Regions from separate parts of the Oceanobacillus sp. M60 genome, predicted to be linked through region 3. Evidence: riboswitches for the same ligand, from Rfam matches in the RefSeq annotation. Region 3 holds a riboswitch; each other region holds the start of a gene.
What was found. Region 3 has a riboswitch for thiamine pyrophosphate ahead of thiW (energy coupling factor transporter S component ThiW). Riboswitches for the same ligand answer to the same signal wherever they lie in the genome.

Region 1 (7,632 bases), on a different contig from region 3:
GATTGGGATAATCCATATATCACCTTAACGAAGGATTATGAAGCTTCTCAAATTAAGGTGTTTGGAGAAATGGCACGAAAAGGCTATATTTATAAAGGACTTAAGCCGGTATATTGGTCTCCGTCTTCTGAATCTGCCCTTGCAGAAGCAGAAATCGAATATCAAGATAAACGCTCTCCATCTATCTATGTTTCCTTCGAAGTAACGGATGGAAAAGATGTGCTTGACGGCGGCGAGAAGATTATTATCTGGACGACAACTCCTTGGACGCTTCCAGCGAACTTAGGAATCAGCTTACATCCTGATTTAAGCTATGTAGTAGCACAAGTAAATGATGAAAAATATGTCATTGCAGAAGCTTTATTAGAAGATGTGAAAGAAGTATTAGGCTGGGAAGATGTAACGGTTGTGAAGAAATTCAAAGGGCAGGAAGCGGATCGTGTAGAAGCACAGCATCCATTTTACAATCGTAAATCCCTTGTTATGCTTGGAGAACATGTTACAACTGATGCGGGGACTGGATGTGTTCATACAGCTCCTGGTCACGGGGAAGATGACTTCTATGTTTGCCGCAGATATGGAATCGATGCATTTTGCCCAGTGGATGAAAAGGGTGTCTTTACGAGTGAAGCGCCAGGATTTGAAGGTTTATTTTACGATGCAGCAAATAAAGTTATCACAGAACAATTGGATGAGAATGGCGCCTTATTAAAATTAGAATTTATCACACACTCTTATCCGCATGACTGGAGAACAAAGAAACCAACTATCTTCCGTGCAACTTCCCAGTGGTTTGCATCTATTAAAGATTTCCGTCAGGATATTCTTGATGAAATTAAAAAAGTGCATTGGTATCCGCATTGGGGAGAAACAAGACTTTATAATATGGTGAGAGACCGTGAGGATTGGTGTATTTCCAGACAGCGTGCCTGGGGAGTTCCGATTCCAGTATTTTATGGGGAAGACGGAACAGCAATCATTACAGATGAAACGATTTCGCATGTATCCGAACTCTTCCGTGAGCATGGTTCCAATGTCTGGTTTGAAAGAGAAGCGAAGGATTTATTGCCGGATGGATTTACATCAGAGCATAGTCCAAATGGCAAGTTTACTAAAGAAGTCGATATTATGGATGTTTGGTTCGATTCAGGCTCCTCACATGAAGGTGTACTGATGAACCGGGAAGAACTTGATCGTCCGGCTGATGTATATTTAGAAGGAAGTGATCAGTATCGCGGCTGGTTTAACTCTTCATTATCTACTTCCGTCGCAGTAACGGGTAAAGCGCCATTTAAAAATATTATCAGTCATGGGTTCGCCCTGGATGGAAATGGCCGCAAGATGAGTAAGTCATTAGGAAATACGGTTGATCCGTCCAAAGTACAAAAACAATTAGGTGCTGATATTTTGCGTCTGTGGGTTTCCAGCGTGGATTATCAGGCAGATGTGCGTATCTCGGATGCTATTTTAAAACAGACTTCAGAAAGCTATCGTAAAATCCGGAATACCTTCCGTTTCTTACTGGCGAACCTTGCTGATTTTGATCCTAGCAAAGATCGCGTGAAGGATGAAGAATTGCAGGAAGTAGACCGTTATATGCTTTATCGTCTGCAGCAGATCTTAAATAATGCACGTGATAATTATGAGCACTTTGAATTTGCACCAGTAATCAGCCAAGTCCATAATTTCTGTGCTGTTGATTTAAGCTCCTTCTATTTAGATTTTGCGAAGGATATCCTGTATATTGAAGCTGCAGACCACCCGCGCCGCCGCAGTCTTCAAACAGGCTACTATGAAATTTTAACAACACTTGTGAAATTGCTTGCTCCAATTATTCCGCATACAACGGAAGAAGTTTGGGAATACATTCCTGGAGTGGAGGAAGAAACGGTTCACTTAACAGATATTCCTGAGCCGCGGGAGGTTGCAGGTGCAAAAGACATTGTCGGAAAATGGGGTCACTTTATGGAAGTAAGAGATGATGTTCTGAAAGCACTCGAAGAAGCAAGAAGCGAAAAGGTTATCGGGAAATCATTGGAAGCTAAAATTACAATCGTGCCGCTTGATGAAGAAACGAAGCAGGTGCTTGAAAACATTTCGCATCTGCATCAATACTTTATTGTTTCAGAAGCAGTTATCGCAGATGAAAAAGGAACAGGCAAAGCATATGATTATGTTGAGGTTGCTGTTGAAAAACATCCTGGAGAAACGTGTGAACGCTGCTGGGTTGTTTCAGAAACAGTAGGCGAAGACAAAGATCATCCAACACTATGTGCTAGATGTGCCAGTGTTGTCAAAGAAAATTATGAGAATTAAAAAACAGGAGCCAGCTTTCTCAAAAGCTGGCTCCTGTTTTTACATATCTGCAAATTGTAAATGCTAATTATTGTATTTTTCTTTACAATTATAAAAATTACCAGTAGACTTAATTTGTAAACTGAATAAGTATTATGCACTGGGGGAGCTGTTAAGCTGAGAAAGACATTCTGTATTGACCCTTGGCACCCGAACTAGATAATCCTAGCGTGGGGAATGTGCAGTCGATAAGGAATTAGATAATTTATCCATTTATCAATAAATCTATCAAAGGCTGCATTCTATGGAATGGGCTCTTTTTTTATTGAATATATTCCCCATTTCGCTTGTATCTTTTAAGCTTAATGATCAGGAAGGGCCGCTAAGAAGCTTGGCATAACAGGGAGCAGCTCCTGCAACAAGTAATTTGTTCATTGGAGGTGACGAAATTGAAGAAACAGTGGGCGTTTATCGATACAGGATTCCGTGGTGCTGCATGGAACATGGCTTTTGATGAGTGCTTGATCAATTGGCATCAAGAAGGTAAAATTCCGCCGACATTACGTTTCTATGGCTGGGAAAAGCCCAGTTTATCGATTGGCTACTTTCAAAAAGTCGATAAGAAAATTGATCTGGAAGCAGTGGAGCGCCATCAGTGTCAGTTCGTCCGTCGTTTGACCGGCGGCAGTGCTGTGCTTCATGACGATGAATTAACGTATAGTCTGGTTATTACAGAGAGTGATCCAGATATTCCTGTATCTGTACAAGAGGCCTACCATGTACTGGCAGAAGGAATATTTGAAGGATATCGCAATTTAGGGATTCCTGCAGAATATGCAACACTGGACAGAGAAAGTGCCAGAGGAAGGACAGCAATATGCTTCGAAAAACCTGCGTTCTATGAAATGGTTGTTGACGGTAAAAAGCTTTCTGGAAACGCACAGACAAGGAAAAAAGGTGTATTGATGCAGCATGGGTCTATTCCTATGAGCATGAATACAAACATGCTTTTTGATTTATTTGTATTCTCTTCCGAAAAAATAAGAGAACGAAGCCGGGCAGCATTTTCTAAAAAAGCGGTGACGATTAATCAATTAACGAATCGAGAGCATCGGTATGATATGCTGACGGATGCATTCAAAGAAGGGTTCAAGGAAGGTTTAGGTTTAGAATTTCATCCTCTGCAATTAACCAAGGCTGAGTGGGATGAAGTAGAGCAATTAGCACAATCAAAGTATGAAACGGAAGCGTGGAATATCAACTCAAACAAGGAGCGTGCTGGCATTGGCTAAACAATCAGAATATATTCGTAAACCAGAATGGCTGAAAACAAAAATCAACACCAATGAATCATACAAAAAATTAAAGAACTTAATGCGGGATAAACGGCTGAACACAGTTTGTGAGGAAGCAAAGTGTCCGAATATTTATGAATGCTGGAGCGAGCGAAAAACGGCAACTTTCATGATTTTAGGAGATACCTGTACACGCGGCTGCCGATTCTGTGCCGTAAAAACTGGTCTTCCAAGCGGAGTTGACCTGGGAGAACCAAAGCGGGTCGCTGACTCTGTTGAAATTATGGGATTAAAGCATGTCGTTATAACAGCAGTTGCGCGTGATGACCTGGAGGACGGGGGAGCTGCTGTTTTTGCCAACACAGTCCGTGCAGTTCGTCATCAGAATCCAGGCTGTACAATAGAAGTTCTCCCTTCGGATATGAAAGGGGACTATGAAAGCTTACATACACTGATGGACAGCGAACCGGATATTTTCAATCATAATATTGAAACGGTGAGACGTTTAACGAAACGTGTTCGGGCAATTGCAAGATATGACCGGTCCTTGCAGCTGTTACAGCGTGTTAAAGAAATTGCTCCGGACACTCCTGTGAAATCAAGTATTATGGTAGGCTTGGGAGAAACAAAAGAAGAACTTATCGAGGCAATGGATGACCTGCGGGCGCATGATGTGGATATAGTTACTATCGGGCAATATTTACAGCCGACCAAAAAGCATTTAAATGTGGAACGGTACTATCATCCCGATGAGTTTGAAGAATTGAAAAATATCGCCCTTGAAAAAGGCTTCTCGCATTGTGAAGCTGGACCGTTAGTACGCTCCTCCTACCACGCGGATGAACAAGTAAGCCAGTCAGCCGCCCAAAGGCGAATTAAATATATGAAAGGCTATGAGTCACAGGAAGATACAAAGGTTGATTTTCAATTTTAAATGATATATTTTCTGATAATATTCCTCTCTGCCCGTTTATAAAACGGCCGGAGGGGATTTTTTATATGCTCATATGCTTACGAACCGATGAATGCAGCTGTCAGAAAGAAGGAAAGCCGTATTGTTTCTTGAAAATTACCAGCAGAAAGGATAAGATAAAGAAAGCTTGGTAAACGAACCCTGAAAAGGCGCAGATTTGCTTTAGATTGGAGAAATGAACATGTGGAGATATTATCTGATTACACTTGTCCTGATTGGGATAGATCAATGGACAAAATGGCTTGTTGCTGCACGAATGGAAATAGGTGAATCAATCCCGATTGTGGAGGACTTCTTTTATATTACCTCACATCGGAATTCAGGAGCAGCATGGGGTATTTTAGAAGGACAAATGACGTTATTTTACATTATTACGGTTATTGTGATTGCCGGGTTAATATACTTTTTACATACACATGGAAAACAGGACCGCCTGATTGCTGTCGGGGTCAGTGTATTGATTGGAGGGGCGGTCGGGAATTTCATCGACCGTATTTTATATCAAGAAGTAGTAGACTTTGCAAACTTCTATATTTTTAATTATAATTTTCCGATATTCAACGTCGCAGATGCATCTCTTACAATTGGTGTGGTGATTGTGATGATTGCAATTATTTTGGATGAGAGAAAGCGGGGGAAAGAGAAAAAATGACAGTAAACCAGCATACAGTGACAGAAACAGAGCATAAAAAAAGAGTGGATAAAATACTGGCGGATGTGCTGCATGAATATTCGCGTTCTCAAATTCAGGGCTGGATTGAAGAAGGCAATGTCAAGCTGAATGGAGAAGCAGTGAAAGCAAATCAAAAATGCCAAACCGGAGAAAGCCTTACATGGGAAATACCTGAAACCAAACCGCTTGTTTTAGAACCGGAAAATATTCCTTTAGATATCGTTTATGAAGATGAGGACCTGCTGGTGGTGAATAAAGCAAAAGGGATGGTTGTCCATCCTTCTGCAGGTCATCATACCGGGACATTGGTCCATGCGTTATTATATCATTGCACTGATTTATCAGGAATTAACGGTGTGGAGCGCCCCGGGATTGTCCACCGTCTCGATATGGATACGAGCGGACTTTTAGTTGCTGCGAAGAATGACTACGCCCATCAGTATCTATCAGAGCAGCTGCAGGAAAAGACATTAAAAAGAACGTATGAAGCAATTGTTCATGGAGAAATTGGCCATGAGACCGGGTTAATCGATGCACCGATCGGCAGAGATCCGAAAGACCGTCAAAAAATGGGGATCGTTGAAAACGGCAAACAGGCGGTTACTCATTTTCGCGTGCTCGAACGTTTCCCTGACTATACGCATGTGGAATGCCAATTAGAGACTGGCAGAACACATCAAATTCGTGTGCATATGCAATATATTGGTTTTCCGATTGTAGGCGACCCCAAATACGGTCAGCGGAAATCGTTAGATGTCCAAGGGCAGGCTCTGCACGCGAAGCAAATTGCTTTTATCCATCCGAGGACAGAGCAGCAGATGGAATTTGAAGCAGCACCGCCTGCTGTCTTCATGGAAGCACTCGACCAAATCCGCAAAATGTATTGACAGGCTCGTCATATTCTGACATAATAAGTAACAACAAATAAAGACCTTTAACAATAGTCCTGTGAGGCTAGGAAGGCTGCGATTAGCAAGTTTGCTTACGGTACACGTATGCCCTTTTCCATCAGCAGGAAAAGGGCATTTTTATGCAATTTGGAAGGGGCGGGCTAATTTGAAGAAAAAAACAGAGATTCTTGATGCTGCAGCGATAAATAGAGCATTGACCAGGATGTCCCATGAAATCCTGGAAAAGAACAAAGGCGGAGAGAACCTTGTTTTAATTGGAATCAAAACAAGAGGCGTTCCACTGGCGAAAAACATTCAAGAAAAAATCAAGCAAATTGAAGACATCGAAGTTCCGTTTGGCGAATTAGATATTACCATGTACCGGGATGATTTGGAAAAAAAGGATCATCACGAAGAACCGCGAATCAACTCGGTTTCTATTGATATGGACATAACGAACAAACAGGTCATTCTGATTGACGATGTTCTTTATACAGGCAGAACTGTCCGTGCGGCAATGGATGCTGTAATGGATGTCGGCAGACCGGCGGCGATTCAGCTTGGGGCTTTGGTAGACCGCGGGCACCGCGAGCTGCCTATTCGGGCTGACTATGTTGGCAAGAATATACCTACTTCTGAGCAAGAAATTGTTGTTGTTCAGCTAAGTGAAAAAGATCAAGTAGATCTTGTTTCTATTTATGAAAAGAATACATGATAACTTTTAATCAGATCCAGAGAGATTTGAAAGGTTGTTCAGAATAGCGAATGCTTATAGGGTATTCGTCTAGCTCTCTGCAGCCTTTGCAGGGAGCTTTTTTTTTAAGGAAGTTCAAAAAGTCACTAAATGATAAATGAAGAGCTCTTTAGTTGACTTGCTTTATCCGATGGGCTGCGGTTACCGATGTTGTCAGGTTAATGAATTTTATTAATTTTGATATAGATAGTAATAAAACCTATCTAGCGGAGGAAAAACACGGAGACTCCTATGGGAAAGCGCAGTGGGAAGACCCCGCAGAAAAAAGTGGTCTTCTTTTTTCGAGGAGGCTGAGCGCAAGCCCATGGAAAGCGTAGTGTTTTTCCGCAGCGGTCGCGCTAACCTGACAACATTGCTGCGATTACTCGTCCCATCAAAACCCGTTAGCAACTTTTTGAACATATATATTTGTATAATGAAAATCAATTTTAAAGAATGACACCAAAGAGGGAGAGATGAATCGTGAAACATTTTATTTCGATGCAGCAGCTGTCGAAGGAAACGATGAATCAAATTCTGAAAGAAGCCGAATTGATAAGAAAATCACCAAGAACCTTGAATAAACAGTTATTTGCAGCCAACCTGTTCTTTGAACCAAGTACAAGAACGAAAATGAGCTTTGAAGTTGCGCAAAAAAAACTTGGATTAGAGATGCTGGATTTTCATACGGAAGCTTCCAGCCTTGTCAAGGGAGAGTCCTTATATGACACAGCCAAAACTTTTGAAGCTATAGGTGCAGATGTGTTAGTCGT
Region 2 (7,632 bases), on a different contig from region 3:
ATAAAAAAGCCGGAGGAAAGATAGTATGGAAGCACAGCCTTTATTTAAAAATCGTACGTTTGTGTTGTTGTTTGTTGCTGGGATCTTTGGTGTTGTCAGCTTCAGTATGTTTTTGACAACAACGACATGGTTTGTTATCAGTGATAGCGGATCAGCCAGCTCGTTAGGACTTGTATTAATTGCTGCAACCGTCCCGAGAATTTCGATGATGATTTTCGGAGGAGTGGTAGCGGACCGTTACAAGAAGACGACGATTATGTTTTTAGCGAATTTTGTGCAGGCTCTTCTTTTGCTTGTGTTATATATACTGATGAAAAATGATGCATTATCACTTACTTTGCTTCTATTGATTGCTGCGGGATTTGGGATGCTGGATGCCTTTTTCGGGCCGGCAAGTTCATCGATGATTCCTAAGATTGTTGAGAAAAGCCAGCTGCAGCGTGCCAATGCTTTATTCCAGGGTGTCGATCAGATTTCATTTGTAGCAGGTCCGATTGTTGCCGGTGTATTTATGGAATCTATCGGTGTCGGCGGCAGTTATTTTGTAGCAATGATTTTGGCTTTGCTTTCTGCGGTCATTATTTATCCGCGCTTCATTAATGAAGGGCCGGTTTCGTTGCAGGAAAAGCAGAAGCCAATCAAAGAAATCAAGGAAGGTCTGGCATATATTCGCAATTCAAGCTTTTTGATGACGGGGTTAGTTGTACTTATTACACTTAACTTCTTTGTGTTTGGAACATTGCATATTGCGATTCCTTTCCTGGTGGAAAGCTATGGCGGAACCCCGCTTAATCTAAGTTATATGGAAGCCAGTCTGGGGATTGGTCTGGTGGCTGGCACAGGGATACTCAGCTCTGTCTTAGTCAAGAAGAAAGGGAGGACCTCCTTATTTGGATTATTGGGAGCATTAATCGCATATGTCATTTTTGCACTTGTTCCTAATTTAACGATGCTGACAATAGTTGTGTTCTTTATCGGGTTTTCCATGTCATTTGTATTCATCCCATTCTTTACTGCTGCTCAGGAACAGGCGGAAGATTATATTATGGGAAGGGTCATGAGTATTATTTTCCTGGCTATGAATGGATTCGATCCGATTTCTTACGCCCTTGTTTCCGGGTTATCAGCTGCTAATATCCCAATTCAAGCTATTCTGCTTGGTTTTGGAATGCTTGGCTTGATTATTACAGCAGTGTTATTTACAAAAGCAAAAACCTACAAAAGCATTTAAATCTGCAGAGTTAAAAACCTCTTATGTGACGTTAAGGCCCATAAGAGGTTTTTTTACACCGTCATTTCTAATTGATTTCTGCGCCATTTCCCAATAAAAAGAACGGCAAGGGTAAGAATGTTAAGGAAGATAAGCTGTCCATATTTCAGCGAAGCAAAAAGCTGCTGTACCAATGCTTCTTCTAACAGCATTTTTCCGGCTGTCCAGGCAAGCAGGCCGGCACCAATGTAAATGATAATCGGAAATTTCTCAATGAGCTTCAAAATCAATTCACTGGCTGTTAAGATAATCGGGATGCTTAAAATAATCCCGGCAATAATCAGAAGTAAATCACTATCAGCAATGGCGGCGATGGCTAGTACATTATCCAAGCTCATAATCACATCAGCAAAGATAATAATCGTAATGGCTTCCCGCAAGGAATTCCCGCTTTTCATCTGGCTGTGATCCTGCTTATCCACCAGTAATTTATATGCTACATACAATAGGAGACATCCGCCGATTAATTGGATAAAAGGAAGCTGCAACAGGTAAATCATAATAAATACAAAGAGAATCCGAAGTGCGATTGCGCCGAACGTTCCCCAGCGAATAGCGCGTGCCTGAAGATGTTCCGGAAGATTCCGGCTCGCCATTGCAATGACAATCGCGTTATCTCCACTCAGTAAAATATTAATCAGGAGAATCTGTCCGATGGTCTGTATAAACTCCAACATATCTCTCCTTTCCTCATCAAGTCATTGGTTAAGTATATGAGCTTGTACGAGAAATCAGAACAGGCGGGAGGAAAAAATGGATCAGAAAACAAATAGAACAATAATTCTCTTTTACAGAGAATTCATTATCAAACTCAAAAATCCTTATTTTCTTCATTCATGAAGAAAATAAGGATTTTTTGGCTATTATGTACATACATGCTTAGAAACGTTTCTTAAGCTTTTTAAACCATCTTAAAAGAAGTGTTCATCCAGTTAAAAAATAAAATAATGAAAATAAATACGCTATTCATAGAAGCGGAGGCTGCTGCTCCTGCATCTTCAAAAATATGTAAAGAAACTTAAAAATGAAAAATAGGATGAAAGCTTTGTGAAATATTAACTATTGTATCGAAGACGTGCATAAATGCCGTTTCGTCTGTCTAAATCCAATTTTAAGCCTGCATACGGATCGGCGTGGAGATTTTCTTTGATCCATTTTCTTAATGCAGCAATAATTTGCTTGGTCATCCATTCCTGTTTTCCAGATGATGTCACGACTTCTGCTGAAAATCCAGTGTAATCATCATAAAATAACTCTACTTGGACGTCATCTGCACTCATATTCTGTTCTTCAGCAATGTACATACATATAGCAAGCACAATATCCTCTTCAGGAATAATAAGTTTTTGCATACCTCAAATTCCTCCTGCATATGGTTGGGAGCTTATTTTCAGCTTCCAGTAATGATGCTTACTCTATTCTACTACAAACTCCCTATTTGCATGAAGTAAGAAGTAGTTATAGGGGCATAAACTTTTCCTGGCTTCTTTTCGACCGTTTCTTTTTCCGTCCAGGTAAGTTGTAAATCTTTTTGGAAAAAGAAAAATGCGGATGAAAGAGCTTACTTTTTACTTTGTGTAACGAACGTTTCTAAAAAGGATTATATGGATAGTATATCACTGTCTCAATTGATTTAATAATAAGAGCGACTTCAAATCTGCTACAGCTTATATAAAACGCAGTATATTTTAACCAATCACCGTTTCTCACCGTATTTATGGATAGTGATATCGATTACTGCTGCCGCTTTTTCACACTGTTAATAAGTTCCTTTGTTGTTTATACATTTCCATAAAAGGGTAGAGGGGATGATATAGACAGTTATCTTAAGAAATATAAAAAAGGAGCGTGCAGAATGAAAAGCACTGGTATCGTTAGAAAAGTGGACGAACTGGGCCGGATTGTTATACCTAAGGAATTGCGAAGAAGTTTGAACATACAAGAGCGGGATCCGATGGAAATATTCGTAGAGGAAGACCGAATTATCATACGGAAATACGAAGCTGAAAAGACTTGTTTTATTACAGGAGAAGTCAATGATGATAATATACAGCTGCCAGGCGGATTATATGTAAGTCAAAAAGGAAAAGAAATTCTTAAAGAATATCTTTGATGTGAAACAGAAAGATTGAAACGGAAGGGAGACGCAATATGTCTCCTTTTATTTTTGGCAAAGAAAAGCAGCCGGATTTAATCTGTCACAGCTGCTTCCAAAATTGAAAAGGATACCTGATTACAATCAATTCGTGCTAATCTTCCATATGGAATGGGCGTTTTTGGTTCGGTATGTCCAAAAGAAACCCCATATAACACTGGGAGGTCATTCAGCCTGTTTTCTGCTAAAACAGATAGAATAACTTCCTTGTACGCCTCGTAATGTACTTCCCCATAAGGCTTGGCAACAATCATTCCATTCGCTTGGTGTAGAATCCCCTGAGCGGCATAATTTCGAAGCCATCTTTTAATTAATTCTGGATCCGTTTTTTCCTCTGATGTTTCAAAAAAGAGAATGCTGTTTTGCCATGCTTCCTGCTGCGGCCAAATGGCTGTTCCTTTAGCAAATTCAAGTACTTCGATACAGCCGCCGATGAGGTTCCCTTTTGCGATACCGTTTCCTTGCAGCAGTTCGTAACCCTGATTAGGGTGCATTGTTCTGGCAATAGACTTATTGGAAATATCCCACTCTAAAAATTCACTTGTCCACTTTTCCGGTGCAGGGATGCCGCCGACCGCTTCTGCTTCAAAAAGCATGCTTTGAATGGCTTGCACCGTATAATCATCCATCGCCACATTTTCTGCAAAATCTGTCATGATTGCTGGTCCGTAGAAGGAGGATAAACCAGCATGGAAGCAGAATAAATGAGCAATCGTCGTATCAGAAAATCCCATGAAAATCTTTGGATTTTGACGGATAATCTCAAAATCGATATAGGGAAGCAGACGAATACTGTCATCACCGCCAATATTAGAGATAATCGCTTTGATTTCAGGGTCTTTGAATGCAGTCATTAAATCTTCGGCCCGTGCCTCGGGATGTTCATCTATATAAGTTTGTCCTTTTAAGCTGTTAGGCATTGGAACGACTTCAAGCCCAAACACGCTCTCTAAGCGTTCCACACCCTGCTGGTAGCGCCAGCTTAAGGAGGGCTCGCCTGCTCCGCCCCAGGAGAGGCTGACAGTCGCTGCCTTATCTCCTGGAGATAATTTTGCCGGCTGCATAAGCATAAGAAATACTCCTCTCAGAAAATTGTATATCTTATGTATTCGTTATTTATTGGAGAAATCCTTTTTCTGTTTCCTATAAAAAGAGCCTGTTTTCTTCTTTCTTCGCATTAAAACAGGTGCATATATTAATAAAGCCGTAACGATGAGAATGCAGCTATAAATAATAAAGCTGGATCCGAAAAAATCTCTAAATTTAGTCCCTGCTATGTGTGCTTTATAAGGCTGTCCTTCAGGATATTGAACATCAATGACATGGTTAGCCTGAGAAAATATACGAGAAGATACTTCTTTGGAAACCATAACCTCCTTGTTTATGTCTTCTGCGTAGAAAGATAAATGCAAATAGTATGAACTTGTGCTATAGCGGCCAGCATTATAGTCATATTCCCTATCCGAAATATAGGCTTCGGTTTCTATTTGGTCTCCGCTATGGGACTGCACAATACTAACGATAGATTTTCCCATAAAGACATATGCCATTAAAAATACCAAGCAAACGATTCCCAATAGAGAAAAGAGAAACAGTGAAGCTGCTTTATCCTCTAATTTTTTTAGCAGTGGTATATGTTCGAGATTATAAGTAATGAAACCGAAAGGATAGATACTAAAGACGACGATGACAATAAGACATATTGCGCAAAAAAGCAGCAATATGTATACAGACAATGGACAGTAGAATCATCCTTCCTTTTAAATTCTGCTTTACGCTTCCAGAACTGTATGGTAATCTGAAATGGATAAATACATACGCAATGGATCCACTAGGGGTGCTTATTAAGCTGAGAGAGGCATATTGCCTTGACCCTTACCAACCTGATCTAGTTCGTACTAGCGGAGGGAAGTGGGCGGAATATGCCTATAGGCAAATGAACCAAACTTTTCTGCCGCTTTCTATATCAGGAGGCGGCTTTTTTGCGTGCTGAAAAGGAGGTTTTTGAATGGATAGGGTAATTCAGGAGGTTCGAAATCGAGAAGACGAGTTAATAGCGCTTGTCAGCGATTTAATTCGTTTTGAAACGCCAGCCCCGCCTGCAAGAAATACAGAGGCTATCCAAGCTTACATTGCGAACTACTTGAAGGAAATGAATTTTGAAACAGAACAATGGGAGGTTTATCCCGGTGACCCGAATGTCGTCGGCTGTTTACGTGGAACTGCTTCCGATACATACAACAGCTTGATTCTTAATGGGCATGTGGATGTCGCTTCTATAGAGGAAGGTGAAAACTGGAAGCATGCGCCATTTCAGCCAGCAGTGGAAAGACGTACATTATTTGGGCGGGGTGCAGCAGATATGAAAGGCGGTCTGGCAGCGTGTTTATTTGCGATGCGCATATTGCATGACCACCAGATTCGCCTTGGCGGGGATGTTATTCTGCAGTCCGTCATTGGGGAAGAGGTTGGAGAAGCAGGGACGAAGCAATGTGGAGAACGCGGGTATACAGCGGATTATGCCATCGTTGCAGATACAAGTCATTGTGAAATACATGGGCAAGGAGGCGTTATTACCGGCTGGATCACAGTGAAAAGTCCAATCACGCACCATGATGGTACACGTCGCCAGCTCATTCATGCAGGCGGCGGGATGAAAGGGGCCAGCGCCATTGAAAAGATGAATAAGCTCCTTACTGCGTTGCAGGAGCTGGAGCGACATTGGGCAGTGACCAAATCCTATCCAGGCTTTCCCCCAGGAACCAATACCATCAACCCGGCAGTGATTGAAGGAGGCAGACATGCTGCTTTTATTGCTGATGAATGCCGCCTATGGATTACCGTTCATTATTATCCCGATGAGACTGCTGAGCAGGTTGCTGCAGAAATTGAGTCCCATTTACGCAAGACGGCTGAAGCGGATGTCTGGATGCGGGATAATCCACCCGCCTTTGAATGGGGAGGCGAATCGATGATTGTGGACCGCGGTGAAATTTTCCCGTCTTTCTCCGTAGATAAAGAACATGCTGCTTTTGCGATGTTACAGGAGAGTCATAGCAAAGCCTTTGGCGAGGAAGCGAAAGTCCGAATGTCTGAAACAGTAACCGATGGCGGCTGGCTTGCAGCATACGGGATTCCGACGGTCTGCTATGGACCGGGTGAATTGAAGCATGCCCATGCCGTGGATGAGCAGGTAAATATCGACGAGTTAGTAGATTATACAGTGTCCCTGCTGCGATTTATTTTGAAATGGTGTCAAACAGAAAAACAGGAATAAGGCATTTATAAAAATGATAGAAAAAGGAGTGCATAGAACATGAAATTTACAGAACGTATTCGCAAGTCAGCAGATTCGATTTGGGAGAAAAGCCACCAGCATCCGTTTGTGCAGGGAATTGGAAATGGAACACTCGATATGGAGTCATTTAAATTCTACATGTGTCAGGATTACAAGTATTTGATAGAGTACTCAAAAGTAATCGCGATGGGAACGGTGCTTGCAAAAGATTTAGATACCATGTCCGGCTTTGCTAAATCGCTGGATGAAACCCTGAATTTCGAAATGGATCTTCATCGCCAGTATGCCGAGCGTCTCGGTATTTCCAGAGAAGAATTAGAATCTACGGTTCCAGGGCCTGTAACGCTTGCCTACAGCAGTAATATGCTTGCAGAGGCACAGAAAGGTTCTTTAGCAGACTTAATTGCAGCGATTCTGCCATGTGCCTGGAGTTATTATGAAATTGGTCTGGAGCTGGCAAAAAAGCCGGGTGCACTGGAGCATGAACAGTATGGGGAATGGGTGAAAATGTACAGCTCGGATGAATTTGGTTCCATCGGCAAGTGGCTGATTGAAAAATTAGACGAGCTTGCGGAAGGCTGTACAGAAGCAGAACTGAATCATTTAGAAGCTATTTTTCTGAATACGAGCCGCTATGAATATATGTTTTGGGATATGGCATATAAGCGTGAAGGCTGGCCGGTATAAGGTAAAATCACCCTATATGATTTCTTGAGTTGTAAAAAAATGTATAAGCAGAATGTTCCGTATAACAAATTATTTTCTTCCAATATTCAAAAAAGTAGAATGGTTGGATAGACAAGAAATGGATTCATGGTAAAATAAAGAAAACGGATACGGAAGATGGGTGAAGCAGATGAAGCTCTGGTGGAGAAAAATAGCAGTCATATTTATAACAATTTTAACATT
Region 3 (7,632 bases):
TCCTGTCGCTGATCAACAGTGATATGGTGGATAATGCAGTAAATACCCTATTTAATTTGTCTGCTGATTGGTTTGGAGCTTATTGGCAAATACTCTTATTCCTTAATTTCGCTATCGGTTTAGGATTGGCGATATCAAAGTATGGAAAAGTAAGATTAGGAAAACAGGATAAACCTAAATACAGCTATTTTGGCTGGGTTAGTATGATATTAGTTACCTTGCTGGCTGCAGGCGGTGTCTTCTGGGCAGCTGCCGAGCCAATGTATCATTATATGGATACCCCGCCGCTTTTTGGCGGAGGACAATTTAACTTTATTGAAGGGGCATTTGCTCAAGCATTTATGCATTGGGGATTCCTTGCATGGGCAATTCTTGGTACCTTAGCTGTTATCGTTATGATGTATGTCCATTATCAAAAAGGCTATCCATTAAAGCCGCGTGGATTATTATATCCTATTTTTGGAGAGAAGATTTTTGAAAAAAGTGTTATCGGTACGGCTGCAGATGTCGTATCTATTATTGCAACAGCAGCAGGAACATTGGGCCCGCTCGGGTTCTTGGGGCTGCAGATTTCTTATGGTTTAAATCATTTATTTGATGTTCCGAACACATTGACAATGAGCATTGTAGTAGTGGTCGCTCTGGTTGCGGTAGCAGCAATTTCGGCAGCGACTGGAGTAGATAGAGGAATTTATCATTTAAGTAACTGGAATGTCCAATTTACCATTCTTCTTGGCGTTATTGTTCTTATTATTGGACCTACTGCATTTATAATTGATGGATTTGTCGGCGGAACGGGTGTGCATATTCAAAATATGTTCGAGATGATGTTCTACCGAGGAGACGGCGAATGGCTGTCAGGCTGGACACTCTTTTTCTGGGCATGGTTTATTGGCTATGCGCCAATGCTTATTGTCTTTATCAGCCGGATTTCCAGAGGAAGAACGATTCGGGAGCTGGTTATTGCAGTATCAGTGGCAGCCCCGCTTGTAACGAATTTCTGGTTCTCCATTGTTGGCGGAACAGGTATTTTCTTTGAAATGCAGGATGAAGGTTCTGTTTCTACTGCATTAGCAGAGGGCGGTATGCCGGCAGCTGTGATGGCAATTACCGATCAGCTTCCGCTTGGCACCGTAATGGGCGTTGCATTCTTGCTGGTATCGATTGTATTTGTTGCTACAACAGCCGATACCATGTCTTATACCGTTGCAGCTACACTATCGGGCCATGATAATCCGAAGCGCTGGTTACGGGTATGCTGGGCTGTGCTTTTTGGAGCATTTACAGCAGCTATTCTTTCCATTGGGGAAGACAGTATTACATCGATTCAAAACTCGATTGTTATATCTGCTGTACCGGTATCGTTACTGATACTGCCGCCTCTTTGGAACGCGCCGAAAATTGCAAAGAAAATGGCGCTGGAGCAAGGGCTGATCTGGCAGCGTGAAATGCGTAAAAAAGAAGATAAAAAATATAAATAAAGAAATGAAAAAAATGGACAGCGAAGGCAATGCTCTTCTGCTGTCCATTTTTTTCATTATATACGGATGTTATCATCCTTACATACATTGGAAGGATTCAATGCTATTTAAGTCCATCCCAAAGTAAACCCAGCGGAACCCGTTCCAGCGAAATCCGGCAATCGAGTTTCTTCCTAAGAACGTCGGGAAGGCCCAAAATCCTCTGCCATGATTTGGCCAAATATAGGTGAAGCGGAACATGCAATGTCTGATACCGCCAGGGTCGACTGCGAATGTCTGCACCTGTTGTTTTTGCGGCACAAAATTAGGCGGCGGACCCATCGGAGGCTGGCTGTTCATCCCGCCCATTCCTGCCGGTGCAGGCTGCTGCCCTTGAGGTCCTTCATTTCCTCCGTTCTCAGGGAAATTTGGGAAGGATGGAGCTGGCGGCCAATTAGGAAAGGCCCCTCCATTCCCATTGTTATTTGGAGGTTCAGGGAACATATCTATCATTTGTTCCATCATCCCCTCAGGGAAATTTGCTCCATTTCCATTTGGTGCACCAGGAAAAAAGCCGCCGATTCGCTCCGGCGATGAATGATGCTCCTGCTCATATGGAGGCACCATATGGTTCGCAGGCTGCTGCTGTTCATATGGAGCCGCCATAGGATTAGCAGACTGCTGATGATCGTATTGAGGCGGCATAGAATTAGCAGAATACGGTTCTGCCTGATAGCCGCCCTCTCCGCCAGATTTTCCGTCCGGTCTGCCGGTAAAAGCTCCATTGGAATAGTCATGCTGCGGCGCTGGCTGAAAATAATTATTTAACATCTGTCCGGGCAGGTTATTTTGTCTGTTTTCCTGCCCGTTTGGATGCTGTGGTTGAAAATGATTCATAATTTTCCTCCTCTATTAGGCTGATGTTCCCTAATAGCATATGAGGTATCTGCGTTATTTGCGCTTCATTATAGGCAGAATGGGCGCCATTAGCAGATAATAAATATGGAGGGTGCCCGTTATAACTTATCTGCAGCTTCCTTAATATCATCGGCCTCTGTAACAGCAGTAATAAAGGAAACACCGTCAGCACCTGCTTCTATGGCAGAATGGGCATTTTCTGTCTGAATGCCTCCAATTGCCACGATTGGTATATCTGGAAATTGAGCGCGGATGGTATGAATCCACTCCAGTCCGACCGTTTGTTTTGAATCCTCTTTTGTAGACGTTGTAAAAATAGGACCGACACCAATATAATCCACCAGCTCAAGCGGACTCCGATCCAGTTCCTCCTGTGTGGAGATGGATAAGCCAATGATTTTATCTGAAAACCTGGTGCGAACTTCTTTGACAGGCATATCATCCTGTCCGACATGTATCCCATCCACCTCCAATTCCTCCGCAAGCTCAATATCGTCATTAATAAAGAATGGAACATCATGTGCGCGGCAACGTTCTCTAAGCTCCCTGCCAAGCTGAAGCTTTTTCTCTCCGCTCAATGATCCAGTCCCTTTTTCACGAAATTGAAATGCGGTAATACCGGCAGCAAGCGCTTCTTCTAAAACAGCGTTAGGGTCTCTATGACAGTTTTGACTTCCCATAATAAAATATTTTCTTAATAGCTCTCGATTAAAAATCATCTTCCAATCCTCCATTTAACTGCTTCGGTGTAAAGGATAAGGCATCAATAAAGCTTGGTAAAAAAGTTCCCGGACCATGTACATGCGGCAGTTTTGCTGCATGTTCAGCCGCCAGTCCGTAAAAGCTTAGTGCGGAGCTGAGCTGCTCTGAGACGGTGTAAGAAGTCGTCAGGCACGCGGCAGCAATAGACCCTAATAAGCACCCGGAACCAGTAATATTAGAAAGAAGCGGATGCCCTGTTTGATTATAAATTAGTTTTTGATCAGCATGGATAACGTCTGTTTTTCCAGTTATCACAATTGCAGTATCATATTTTCTGCCTGCTTGCTCTGCAATTTCATCTACATTTCCTTCGCCGACAGAATCTACTCCGCGTGATTGGATGTTTGCATCGACCAAGGAAGCAATCTCACCTGCATTTCCTTTGATAACTGTTGGACGTACCTCTTGTAGAATCTTTTCGACCATGTCTTTTCGAAAAGAGCTCGCAGCCACGCCAACGGGATCCAGAACAACAGGAATTCCTTTTTCATTAGCGGCTTTGCCTGCAGTAATCATTGCATCGGCTTCGCTTTCTAAAATGGTGCCGATGTTCAAGACAAGTGCATCGGAGGCCTTGGCCATATCTGTAGCTTCCCGTATTTCCTTTGCCATGACAGGACTGCCCCCAAAAGCCAGCAGTCCATTTGCATTAAAGTTCATGACGACCTGGTTGGTTAAATGATGAATAAGCGGTGTGTTGTTTCTGGCTTGCTGAATAATATCAGGATTCATGCGTAATCTTCCTTTCTGTGGTTTCCCGGATAGCCCAATGATTTGTCGGGCCGTTCCCTTTTCCAAGGTCAAAGGATTTCGAAATGGAAGCAGTCACAAATGCTTTTGCTTTTTTTACTGCTTCCGGAAGCGGACAGCCTTTCCCCAAATAAGCAGCAATCGCAGCGGCATAGGTACAGCCTGTTCCGTGCGTATTCTTCGTATCAATGCGTTCTGCAGCATAGCTATGCATTTTTTTCCCGTCATAAAGAAAATCGATTGCTTGTCCTTTTAAATGGCCGCCTTTTATTAAGGCTGCATCTACACCATATTCATGAACAAGGTATTCGGCTGCGCCTTTCATATCATCTTCAGTTGTAATGGATCGTCCAGTCAGGAATTCTGCCTCCGGAATATTCGGTGTTGCAACCGTTGTTAATGGAAGAAGGTATTGCCGTAAAAAGCTGCGGCCCTCTTCATCAATCAATGAGTCCCCGCTGGTAGCCACCATCACTGGGTCCATGACATAAGGTGCATCAACCTTCTCCAATTTTTTTACGATTAATTCCATCATCTGCTTACTTGCAATCATTCCTGTTTTCACAGCATGGATGGGCATATCTTCTAACACTGCATCCAGCTGGTCCTCAATCATGGAAAGCGGCATATGCTCTACAGAGCGGACCCCTGTCGTATTTTGAGCTACAACGGAAGTGATCACGGACATGCCATAGGTTTTTAACTCCTGAAATGTTTTTAAATCTGCTTGAATACCGGCGCCACCGCTAGGGTCTGTACCGGCAATGGTTAATGCACAACGAACCTGACTCATAATAAAAATCCTCCTTGGATAGAATAAAGTAAATTATTTTGTTAAAGAAAACTGCTGTGCCGGGAGACGGCTGACTAACAGCCAGCCAATCAATGCACCAGAGACACTGCTTACAACAAATGCCGGGATAAAGGCAAATGCTCCCGCAGAGCTTCCCATAAGCAGATTGGCTATCGGAACTGCAAAGAAAGAGCCGATAATTCCGGTGCCAATAATTTCTCCAAGAGCTGCCATTGGATATTTCTGCGTTTTCTTATACAATACCCCAGCAGCAAAAGCTCCAATCATTGCTCCAGGAAAAGCAACCAAGGTTCCCAGTCCTAAAAGGTTTCGGAGCAGGCTAATCATCAATGCGACAATAACTGCCGGACCCGGCCCGAGCATAATCCCGGCAATAACATTGATAGCGTGTTGAACAGGATAGGCTCTGGCAACTCCGGCAGGAAACCAGAGCAATTGTGATCCAATCGTTCCGATAGCAACAAGTACAGCCATCATTGTTAACAGGCGTGTGCGATTTTTCAATCCAATCATCTCCTTCTAATTTAAGGGAAATGAAAAGGTAACTACTTTGTAAAAATAAAAAATCAGGCTTTATCGAGAAGCCTGATTTGGTATACTGAGAGTAATCATATGTTGATTGACTACTTCCCTACGCTGGTATTAGCCAGATCAGGTTTGTAAGAGTCGGAAAGTAAGCATGCTTCCCTCTCAGCCCGCGATGTTGGGCTCCCCTAGTAGTTGCTTTTCATTATTATCTTTGAGTCTACTGTATCAAAGATTCAACGGTTTGTCATGAAATAATCATTAGACTGCAAGCTCATATAAAGGATGTTATCAATAGAAAGAGGAATGAAACATGTTAAGCATAAACGGAATGGAATATCGTCAGGGAGACCAGACCTTATTTCCGAAAATAGATATAGAAGTAAAACCTGGAGAAATAAAGGCAATTCAATCCACTGTTAATATACGTGCGGTGTTGCTGCAGATGATTATCGGAAAAGAAAATGTGCGGAATGGATCGATTCAAATCAAGCAACAGACATTACAGGAGGATAAGCAGAAATACGTTTCTTCTTTAGGGATTTGCTGGTATGAAGAGGGCATTTATGAAAGATTGAAGGTACAGGAATATTTGAAATTTATCGGCTCTTTATATCAAAGCAAGACTTCCATAAAGGAAGTACTATTGCAAATCCAACTGGAGGAAAAAGCGAAATGGAAGATGCATCAGCTCAATCGTTCTGAAAAGCGTCGTGTTCAGTTTGGCAGAATATTAATGCAGGAAGCGGAAGTGGTTATCTTCGAAGAGCCTGAGGTCAATGTAGATTTAGAAACGAAACGGGTCCTCCATCAATTTGTCGAATTGCTGCAGAAACAGCAAAAAGCGGTATTGATTTTAACGACAAGTACGGAGAGTGCTGTGACCATTTCGGATACGGTCTATCGTCTAAATGAGCAAGGGATACAGCAAATGGACGTGGAAACAGAGGAGAAAGAACGTTTAACCTCCACAGAAACAAATGTTAAAGAAACAGCAGAAGAAGCGGTTCAAATAAAGCAAACTTTCCAGTTAAATAAAATCTCCGCAAAAGTAGAGGATAAGATTATTTTATTTGATCCGCAGGAGATTGATTACATCGAAAGTCAGGAAGGACAATCCTATCTGTATACTCGCGGAGAGGGGTTTCCTACAGGTTTTACCTTAAAAGAATTGGAACAGCGCTTGTCTCATCAAGGATTCTTTCGCTGTCACCGTTCTTATATTGTGAATCTTCAAAAAATAAGAGAAGTAATTACATGGACGAGAAACAGCTACAGCTTATCTCTTGTAGATAAAAAAAGCTCTGAGGTTCCATTATCGAAATCAAAGTTGAACGAGCTGAAAGAATTATTGGGGGTAGAATAAGCATAATTCAATGTGATATATACTCCATTCGTCGAAAATATACTGCACCATTGTTGAAAAGAAGCTATTCTGTAGTCACAGGCAACTTAACTGATACAGGAGGTTTCAGGGATGGAGAATATGATTGAAGTGATATCTTTAGAGAAGATTTTTGGTAAAAAGCAAGCATTAAACAATGTTTCTTTTCAAGTGAAAAAGGGTGAAACATTTGGGTTTTTAGGTCCGAGCGGCTCTGGGAAAACAACAACTATAAAAATTTTAACTGGACAAATGAGGCCGACAGCAGGGACAGCGAAGGTCTTTGGAGAACCTGTTTCCAAATTAAATACACCGGAATATCGAAAACGCTTTGGGGTTGTGACGGATAATAGCGGTTTATACGCACGGCTGACTATTTATGATAACTTAAAGCTTTATGCAGATTTATATGGTACATCTTTACAGCGGATCGATGAGGCGCTGGAAGCAGTTAATTTAGGTTCGGAGAAAAAAACACAGGTTGCTAAGCTGTCTAAAGGAATGACACAGCGCGTATTATTGGCAAGAACACTTTTGCATAAGCCTGAGTTGTTATTTTTAGATGAGCCGACATCGGCATTGGATCCTGCGAATTCAAAACATATTCATAACGGTTTAAAAGAACTGAATCGACAGGGAACGACTATTTTTCTGACCACGCATGATATGGAGGAAGCAGATCATCTATGCAGCCAGGTAGCCTTTTTAAATAAAGGGGTTGTCCAGCTTTTAGACGAACCAAAACAGCTAAAAAAACAGTATCGGGAAGAGGTAATTGGACTCGAACTGAAAGATGGGCGAGAATTGGAGCTTCCACTTCAATCATCTAGTGCTGAGGAAATTCAACAATATATTTCCCGGGAAATGGTGGAGCGGATTTATACAAAAGAACCAACATTAGGAGATATCTTTGTTGAAGTAACAGGGAGGGAACTGGTATGACATTTTCTGTAAAACGATTTATGGCCATTTTTCAAAAGGATTTAAAAGATTTATATCGAAATATGTATGTTTCGTCT
Region 4 (7,632 bases), 210 kb from region 3:
CAACTTTTGCGTTACAGACAGGTTTTGAAGCGAGTGAGATTACCTGGATTGTAGCTGCTTTTATGGTACCGCATGCGATTGCAACGCTTTTTATGGGGAACGTGATTATTCCTCGCTTAGGAGAGGGGAAGTCCTTGGTGGCTGCCTTTTTGCTGGTGACGATAGCTACCTTGCTTATTCCGTTCGCACAGCTGAAGAGTATCTTTCTGGTTATCCAGGGATTGCAGGGCTTTTCCTTAGGAATGATTTTTCCACTGCTGCTGGGGATGTCTATCCAATCGATTAAACCTGCCAAAAGAGCAACAGCCATGGGGGCGTATCAATCTATCTACGCAATAGGTATATTTGTTGGTCCATTTTTATCAGGAATGGTTAATTCCCAGTTTGGTATCGCATCTGGATTCTATTTTGCTGGCGGATTAGGGATGATAGCGACGCTGCTTGTCGCTATTTGGTATAGGGGAAAGATATTTACTCGTCTTTTACTAAAAAATAAAAATACAAAGAAACATCATGCGATTTAAGATCACTAGTGCTATATGATTGGAGGCGGAAGGAATCATGACAATAAACATTTCAGGTGCGCCATGCTGCTGGGGCGTAGATGATCCTAAGAACCCTTACCTTCCAGATTGGAAAGACGTTTTAAAAGAAGCGCATCTGGCCGGATTTACAGGGGTTGAGACAGGTCCGTACGGTTATTTACCCCTTGATACAAGTGTTTTAAAAGAAGAACTGGAAAAAAATGAACTTACGATTGTAGCAGGGACTATCTTTGATGATCTTGTCTCCGAGGCCAATCTGCCTAATCTGCTTCAACAAGTAGAGGCTATTTGTTCTTTAATCACGCAGATGCCGCAAGAACAAGCGGGAGACAATCAAAAGTTTAAGACACCTTATCTGATTGTGATTGATTGGGGCCATGATGAAAGAGATTATGCAGCAGGCCACCCTGATCAGGCGCAGAGATTATCAAATAAGGCATGGGGTAATATGATCTCTCATATTACCCAAATTGCAAAGAAAGCTGCGCAAGAATACGGTGTTCGTGCAGTGGTGCATCCACATGCCGGTGGGTACATTGAATTTTCGGATGAAATATTGAAACTGACAGAGGACATTCCGTATGAAGTAGCCGGTCTTTGTTTAGATACAGGACATTTACTTTATTCAAAAATGGATCCGATAGAATGGCTGGAAAAGCTTTATCATCGTGTAGACTATATTCATTTTAAAGACATTGATATAGATGTCTACCGACAAGTCATGAATAAAAAAATCCGTTTTTTTGATGCCTGTGCGGAAAATGTAATGTGTCCTATAGGTGAAGGTGTTATTGATTATAAAGAAATATATGAGTTATTAGCTGTAAAATTAAAATATGAAGGGTTTATCACGATCGAGCAGGAGCGTGATCCTCGAAATGCAGGCAGCAGTTTAGCCGATGTGAAAAAAAGTGTCGCATTTTTAGAAGAGCTTGGGTTTAATAAATAAGTTCAAGCTTTCCAATGTAATTGTAATAAAGCGTATGAATAAGGCCACCCAGCCCAGCTTTATACGCTTTTTACAGTAATTTATCACACCGTGTCAAATTACTTTACACTTCTTCATTTTCTCATAGATTTTTAGATGATATTCATGTAAAATAAATACAATTACTGTAATTGTATTTTTGTGAAAAAACAGACAATTGAAAAGGGGGAGATGTGGAAGTGGAAAGCATACAGGCAATAGTGGATACGGTTAATGGTATCGTCTGGGGGCCGATTACGCTCGTACTGATTGTAGGAACGGGAATATTTTTAACATTGCGTCTGGGATTTTTACAAGTAAGAGATTTACCTTATGCGCTTAAATTAACATTCTCTAAAAGTAAAAATAAAGACAAAAACGAAAAAGGAGATATTTCTCATTTCCAATCATTGATGATTGCTATGGCGGCGACACTGGGAATTGGTAATATGACTGGAGTTGCTTCAGCTGTGCTCCTTGGCGGTGTTGGTGCGCTATTTTGGATGTGGCTGGCGGCATTTTTTGGGATGGCCACAAAATATGGTGAAGCTATCTTAGCTGTTAAATACCGTACCGTCAATCATAAAGGGGAAATATCAGGCGGTCCAATGTATTATATTGAAAAGGGATTGGGCTGGAAATGGTTAGCTGTTTTGTTTGCGCTGTTTGGCTTTTTAGCATCCTTTGGAATTGGAAATATGACGCAATCGAATACTGTTGCCGGTTCCTTACAAGCTACTTTTAATATTAACCCATGGGTTACGGGAATCATCTTGATGGCGCTCACTGCATTAGTTTTGCTTGGCGGAGTGAGAGGCATTGGAAGAGTAACTGCTATCTTTGTCCCATTTCTGGCTTTGTTTTATATAGCTGGCGGACTGATTATTGTTATTTTAAATATTACGGAAGTTCCTGCGGCGTTTGCAGTTATTTTTGAGGCTGCATTTAATCCGGAAGCTGTCGGCGGGGGAGCTATCGGTTTAGCGATTCGATACGGGATTGCCCGCGGGGTGTTCTCCAATGAAGCGGGTCTTGGTTCAGCGCCAATTGCGGCAGCGGCAGCGAAGACGGATTATCCAGGGCGGCAGGCGTTAGTATCGATGACAGGAACATTTCTGGATACGATCGTGGTTTGTACGATTACCGGACTTGTTGTGGTGATGAGCGGGCTGCATTTGCAATTTGGAGCAGATGCAGCACCTGTCATTACAGGAGAAGCTTTTGACTTTTTCTTGCCTGGATTAGGTAATTATATTGTTGTATTCGGCCTTATTTTCTTTGCTTATTCCACTATTCTGGGCTGGTCCTATTATGGGGAGAAATGCTTCGGTTATATTTTTGGAGATCGAAATACAATCTATTATAAAATCATTTTCTGTCTGGTTATCCTGTTTGGTGCGGTTCAATCTGTGCAGTTAGTATGGGATCTTGCGGATATATTCAATGGATTAATGGCAGTGCCCAACTTGATTGCGCTCTGTTTATTATCCGGCGTGATTGTATCTGAAACAAATAAATTTAGAGAAGTACGGAGAAAGGAAAAAGAGGAGGAGAGGAAGCAGAAGCTGGCTGGTTAATGATTGCTGTAATAAATGATAAAGTTACAGTAATTTTCTATCGGACATATAAAGGAAATAATTGAGGGGAAATCAATTCGTATAAAAAGTGACTTCTTTGCATCCATGGAAGTCACTTTTTAGGTTTCTCAATAATTGAATTTAATTGCAGCTATAGGATTTATTCGTTCTAAAAGGTTGTCTTCAGGATTTCCAAATAATATCACTTCTCCAGTAACAAGAGTCCCGTTTACAAGAGGACAGCTATGTAAGCCAAGCTGAGCTGTTCTTTTTAATCTGTTTTATTTATTATAAAATACCTTTAGAAATAATAGATGCTCCTATCCTCATATAACAGGAGTATCTCAGTAAAAGTTATTCTTTTTATTTTATTATACCGTTGTATATCCTATATTATTTCACCAAATTTCACCTGAAAACATATTAAAATAGGCGGATATATCTTTTTTTATATACAAACAAATCTCATGATTTTAAAAGATAAATTAGAATAATTTGCATATTATAATTTTATATGTTTAAATAGATTCTACTTTAAGTTATTTTTCCTACAGTTCTCTATAGATGTGGCTGATGAAAATAACATTGTGAATTTTAACGTATTTTTCAATCATACAAGTTCATTTATAGAATCAAAAATTTCATATTTCTATAATCACTAGGGGAGCGATTTTTATCGCTGAGAAAGGAAACTTGACTCTTATAACCTGATTTAGTTAAGACTAACGTAGGGAAGTGATGACTTACTTAAGTAGATAATAATCTAGTTATGTATTCATTTCCCATTCATCTGTATTCGTTGAATGGGTTTTTTAATGCTTATGTCATAAATTCAATAAAAGAGATACCAATTTAATAAGAATGTAGGGGGACCAGTGTTGCTGGTTGAGATACTATCCGTAAGATATAGACCCTTAGAACCTGATCTGGTTGAGACCAGCGTAGGGAACATGCAAAGTAATTTCTATCATAAGGAAATGTATGTACCCTGGGCTTCATGTCTGGGGTATTTTTTATTTGGAAGGAGGGATGCATTTTCGATTAGCTGATGATTGCTTTTAAGACATAATAATACACTCTTTGTTAGAAAGAAGGTAGAGAACGAAGGATGAGAGAACAAAATAAAAAAATAGCTCTTCAGTTTCAAAACGTAAATTTCTATTACAAAAATGATGCAGGGAAAATTCCTATATTAAAAAATATGAATCTTTCTATTGCGGATGGTGAATTTGTAAGCATTATCGGTGCAAGTGGGTCCGGCAAGTCGACAATTTTCCGTCTAATTGTCGGATTGGAGGAACTGAAAAGCGGAACTATCTATTTAAACGAGGATCCAGTAACCAATCGTTCTGGAAAAGTTGGTTATATGCCTCAACAGGATTTATTGATGCCATGGCGGACTGTTCAACAAAATGCAGCTCTTCCATTGGAACTGCAAAAGGAAAATCATCTCGATAGAAGAACTGTTCAAAACTTGCTGGAGGCCTTTGGGTTAAAAGGATACGAGAATAAATACCCTCATGAATTATCTGGGGGGATGCGGCAACGGGTTTCCTTTTTAAGAGCCACGTTATCCGGATCTAATGTGTTGTTGTTGGACGAACCTTTTTCAGCCTTAGATGCAATGACCAGGTTATATATGCAGGAATGGTTATTAGAACAATGGGAACAACAGCAATCTACTATTTTGTTTATAACACATGATATTTCAGAAGCATTATTTTTGTCTGACCGCATTTTCGTCATTACGGATACCCCATTTACAACATTAAAAGAAATTAAAGTACCTTTAGAACGTCCAAGACGACAATACGATTTAGATAAAGAGGAAGTGACGGAGCTAAAAAATGATTTACTAGATCAGTTTCGGATGAGGGTGTAATGCATGAAAAATTATCTTTATTCTATTATTTTAATCACAATCTTTTTGCTTATATGGGAAGCGGGAGCGGGGTTTGTCGCTACATCATTTATTTTGCCAGCGCCAACCGAAATCGTGAAGAAGCTATGGGAATTAAAAACAGAGCTCTTGTTGCATCATCTTCCTATGACGCTTGCTGTTATTATCATTGGTCTTGGGATTTCATTGGTACTGGGAGTTGCTTTAGCAATAAGCATGAATCTATCTAAAACATTACAACAAGCGATTTATCCTATTTTAATTGCATCACAAACTATTCCTATTATTGCATTGGCGCCCATTTTTGTACTTTGGTTCGGTTATTCCATCTGGAGTAAAGTTATCGTTACAATTATCATTACCTTTTTTCCAATTACCGTCAGTACTTTCGATGGTTTTCGATCAACAAGTAAAGAGCTGAAAGAATTATTTCAAACATTAGGTGCATCTAAAAGTGCTCTTTTTTTCAAATTAGAAGTCCCATCCGCACTGCCTTCTTTTTTTTCAGGGCTAAAAGTAGCGGTGCCAATGAGCGTGATTGGAGCGGCAATTGGAGAGTGGCTGGGTGCACAAGCTGGTTTAGGGTATTTTAGTCGTCGGATGATGACACAGTTTAATGGAGCGGGTGTATTTGCTCCGATTGTCCTTCTTTCTTTGATTGGAATTTTATTGTTTATTACTGTTGTTTTATTAGAAAAATATATATTGAAATGGAGAAGATCTTAATATGAAAAAATTATCAATAATAGTTGGTATTCTAATAATCTTTATTAGTTTAAGTGCTTGTGGAAATGAAAAGGAAGAATCTATAGCAGAGGATAATAAAAACGTAAAAGAAACAAATACCGTTTCTATTATGCTTGATTGGTACCCGAATGCTGTACATAGTTATCTATACGTAGCAGAAGAGAAAGGGTATTTTGAAGAAGAGGGAATCGATGTTGATATTCAATTTCCAGCAAATCCGACAGATCCGCTGTCACTTGCAGCTTCAGGCAATGTGACGATGGGATTATATTACCAGCCTGATGTGATTGCAGCAAGAGCAAATGAAAATATCCCTGTTAAATCCGTGGCTGCTATTGTTCGGGAGCCATTAAATCACATTGTTTACCATTCCGATGATCCGGTAAATTCTCCGAAAGATTTAGAAGGGAAGCAGGTAGGGTATCCTGGAATTCCTGTTAATGAAGCAATTGTTCAAACAATTGTTGAACATGACGGTGGAGATTATGAAAAAGTAGATATGCTGAATGTGGAATTTGAATTGGGTTCTTCTCTTATTTCTGAGCAGGTTGATGCTGTAAGTGGTATGTATGTAAACCATGAAGTGCCAGTTCTGCGCAGTGAAGGCTATGATATTGATTTTATTAATCCAGTAGATTACGGGGTTCCTCACTTTTATGAAATTGTCGCTGTTACCAGTGACGAGACATGGGAAGAGGAACAGAAAAATATTGAAGCATTTTGGCGGGCTGCACGAAAAGGATATGATTTCATGATTGAAAATGAAGAAGAGGCACTGCAAATCCTGCTTGATCACCAGGATGAAGGAAACTTTCCCTTAGAAAAAGAAATAGAAACAGAAAGCTTGTCTATTCTCTTACCAAAAATGGAATCAGAGCAAGGTTTTGGATCACAAGAAAAAGCTTCATGGGAAGAAACAGCAAAATGGTTAAAGGAATATGGAGTAATTAAAGAAATTCCAAACATCGATGATATATTTATCAATATTGAATAATAATATCCTAAATGGCAATAGGAAATGTAACACTTTATATGAAGTCATTATATAGGGCTGGAATGGAATTTCTTGATAAGGTTGCCTAGATTACCTCATCAAAAAATTCTGCGAAAAGGTATTTTCAGTCAATTTTCGAACTGCGTAATGTACGGTATTAGAATATACGTTCATTGTGTGTCCTTTTTTTGACGAATCTCCTAATTAGCCCATTATGCCGACGATGATCAACGCTTTTTCCGTGCAGTTTTTTATGGTTTCGGTGTTTTTCTTTTTATTGGAACGATGAAAATATCAATTTTCGCTGGCTTCTTCAAGGATATGCAGCTCCTGATCATTCGACCAGCTTACAATGTCCAAGCCGCTGTAGACGCAGAATTTATCGTGGGAATAGATGTCTTTTCCGATCGTAACGACACAGCTACGTTGATTCCGATGCTTCAATATTTAAAGGAAAACCTCCCTTTCACGTATCGTCATATTGTTGCGGATTCTGGATATGAAAGCGAAGAAAATTATGTCTATTTAAAGAAGCAAAAGCAGACGGGCTATACCAAGCTGCAAAATCATGAACGCAAGAAAAAAGCTTCTTTCAAAAAAGGATATCAAACATCGGGAAAACATGGCTTACGACAAAAATACAGATACCCTACACCTGTGCCAATGATCGGAAGTTACAAGTCATTAGAAACTATACACGAACTTCACAGACAGGCTACGAATCTCAAGTAACGGTCTACGAATGTGAAGACTGTTCCGATTGTCCGCTTAAAGAAAAATGTACGAAAGCGAAAGGGAATTGTCAACTGCATGTAGCTAAGGAATTTCTGGCTTACCGAGAAACAGCACAAGAAAATATTCTAACAGAAGCAGGCAAGCTGTACCGTATGAATCGTTCCCAT

Region 1: it holds a riboswitch for thiamine pyrophosphate, as region 3 does, so the genes downstream of both, ACW0TQ_RS16260 (lipoate--protein ligase family protein) here and thiW (energy coupling factor transporter S component ThiW) in region 3, are expected to answer to the same signal.
Region 2: it holds a riboswitch for thiamine pyrophosphate, as region 3 does, so the genes downstream of both, ACW0TQ_RS12015 (acetylornithine deacetylase) here and thiW (energy coupling factor transporter S component ThiW) in region 3, are expected to answer to the same signal.
Region 4: it holds a riboswitch for thiamine pyrophosphate, as region 3 does, so the genes downstream of both, ACW0TQ_RS02295 (ABC transporter ATP-binding protein) here and thiW (energy coupling factor transporter S component ThiW) in region 3, are expected to answer to the same signal.

Annotation. Positions count from the first base shown of each region.
Region 1 covers NZ_JBSSNH010000006.1:271,990-279,621, forward strand. Annotated here, with positions in the region: gene ileS (isoleucine--tRNA ligase) at 1-2,316, shown strand, start outside; TPP riboswitch at 2,448-2,550, shown strand; gene ACW0TQ_RS16260 (lipoate--protein ligase family protein) at 2,745-3,587, shown strand; gene lipA (lipoyl synthase) at 3,580-4,524, shown strand; gene lspA (signal peptidase II) at 4,745-5,215, shown strand; gene ACW0TQ_RS16275 (RluA family pseudouridine synthase) at 5,212-6,123, shown strand; gene pyrR (bifunctional pyr operon transcriptional regulator/uracil phosphoribosyltransferase PyrR) at 6,293-6,841, shown strand; gene ACW0TQ_RS16285 (aspartate carbamoyltransferase catalytic subunit) at 7,343-7,632, shown strand, end outside.
Region 2 covers NZ_JBSSNH010000004.1:278,903-286,534, reverse strand. Annotated here, with positions in the region: gene ACW0TQ_RS12045 (MFS transporter) at 26-1,231, shown strand; gene ACW0TQ_RS12040 (TerC family protein) at 1,285-1,947, opposite strand; gene ACW0TQ_RS12035 (DUF2653 family protein) at 2,326-2,622, opposite strand; gene ACW0TQ_RS12030 (AbrB/MazE/SpoVT family DNA-binding domain-containing protein) at 3,126-3,383, shown strand; gene ACW0TQ_RS12025 (S66 family peptidase) at 3,461-4,495, opposite strand; gene ACW0TQ_RS12020 (hypothetical protein) at 4,538-4,987, opposite strand; TPP riboswitch at 5,249-5,352, shown strand; gene ACW0TQ_RS12015 (acetylornithine deacetylase) at 5,434-6,702, shown strand; gene tenA (thiaminase II) at 6,742-7,410, shown strand; gene ACW0TQ_RS12005 (YpjP family protein) at 7,580-7,632, shown strand, end outside.
Region 3 covers NZ_JBSSNH010000001.1:245,890-253,521, reverse strand. Annotated here, with positions in the region: gene ACW0TQ_RS01310 (BCCT family transporter) at 1-1,481, shown strand, start outside; gene ACW0TQ_RS01305 (hypothetical protein) at 1,560-2,357, opposite strand; gene thiE (thiamine phosphate synthase) at 2,477-3,097, opposite strand; gene thiM (hydroxyethylthiazole kinase) at 3,087-3,872, opposite strand; gene thiD (bifunctional hydroxymethylpyrimidine kinase/phosphomethylpyrimidine kinase) at 3,862-4,683, opposite strand; gene thiW (energy coupling factor transporter S component ThiW) at 4,717-5,181, opposite strand; TPP riboswitch at 5,316-5,429, opposite strand; gene ACW0TQ_RS01280 (LytTR family transcriptional regulator DNA-binding domain-containing protein) at 5,543-6,595, shown strand; gene ACW0TQ_RS01275 (ABC transporter ATP-binding protein) at 6,707-7,555, shown strand; gene ACW0TQ_RS01270 (ABC transporter permease) at 7,552-7,632, shown strand, end outside.
Region 4 covers NZ_JBSSNH010000001.1:451,224-458,855, reverse strand. Annotated here, with positions in the region: gene ACW0TQ_RS02310 (MFS transporter) at 1-524, shown strand, start outside; gene ACW0TQ_RS02305 (TIM barrel protein) at 562-1,494, shown strand; gene ACW0TQ_RS02300 (alanine/glycine:cation symporter family protein) at 1,722-3,089, shown strand; TPP riboswitch at 3,740-3,840, shown strand; TPP riboswitch at 3,945-4,054, shown strand; gene ACW0TQ_RS02295 (ABC transporter ATP-binding protein) at 4,198-4,971, shown strand; gene ACW0TQ_RS02290 (ABC transporter permease) at 4,975-5,715, shown strand; gene ACW0TQ_RS02285 (ABC transporter substrate-binding protein) at 5,717-6,730, shown strand; gene ACW0TQ_RS02280 (transposase) at 7,016-7,462, shown strand; gene ACW0TQ_RS02275 (transposase) at 7,369-7,632, shown strand, end outside.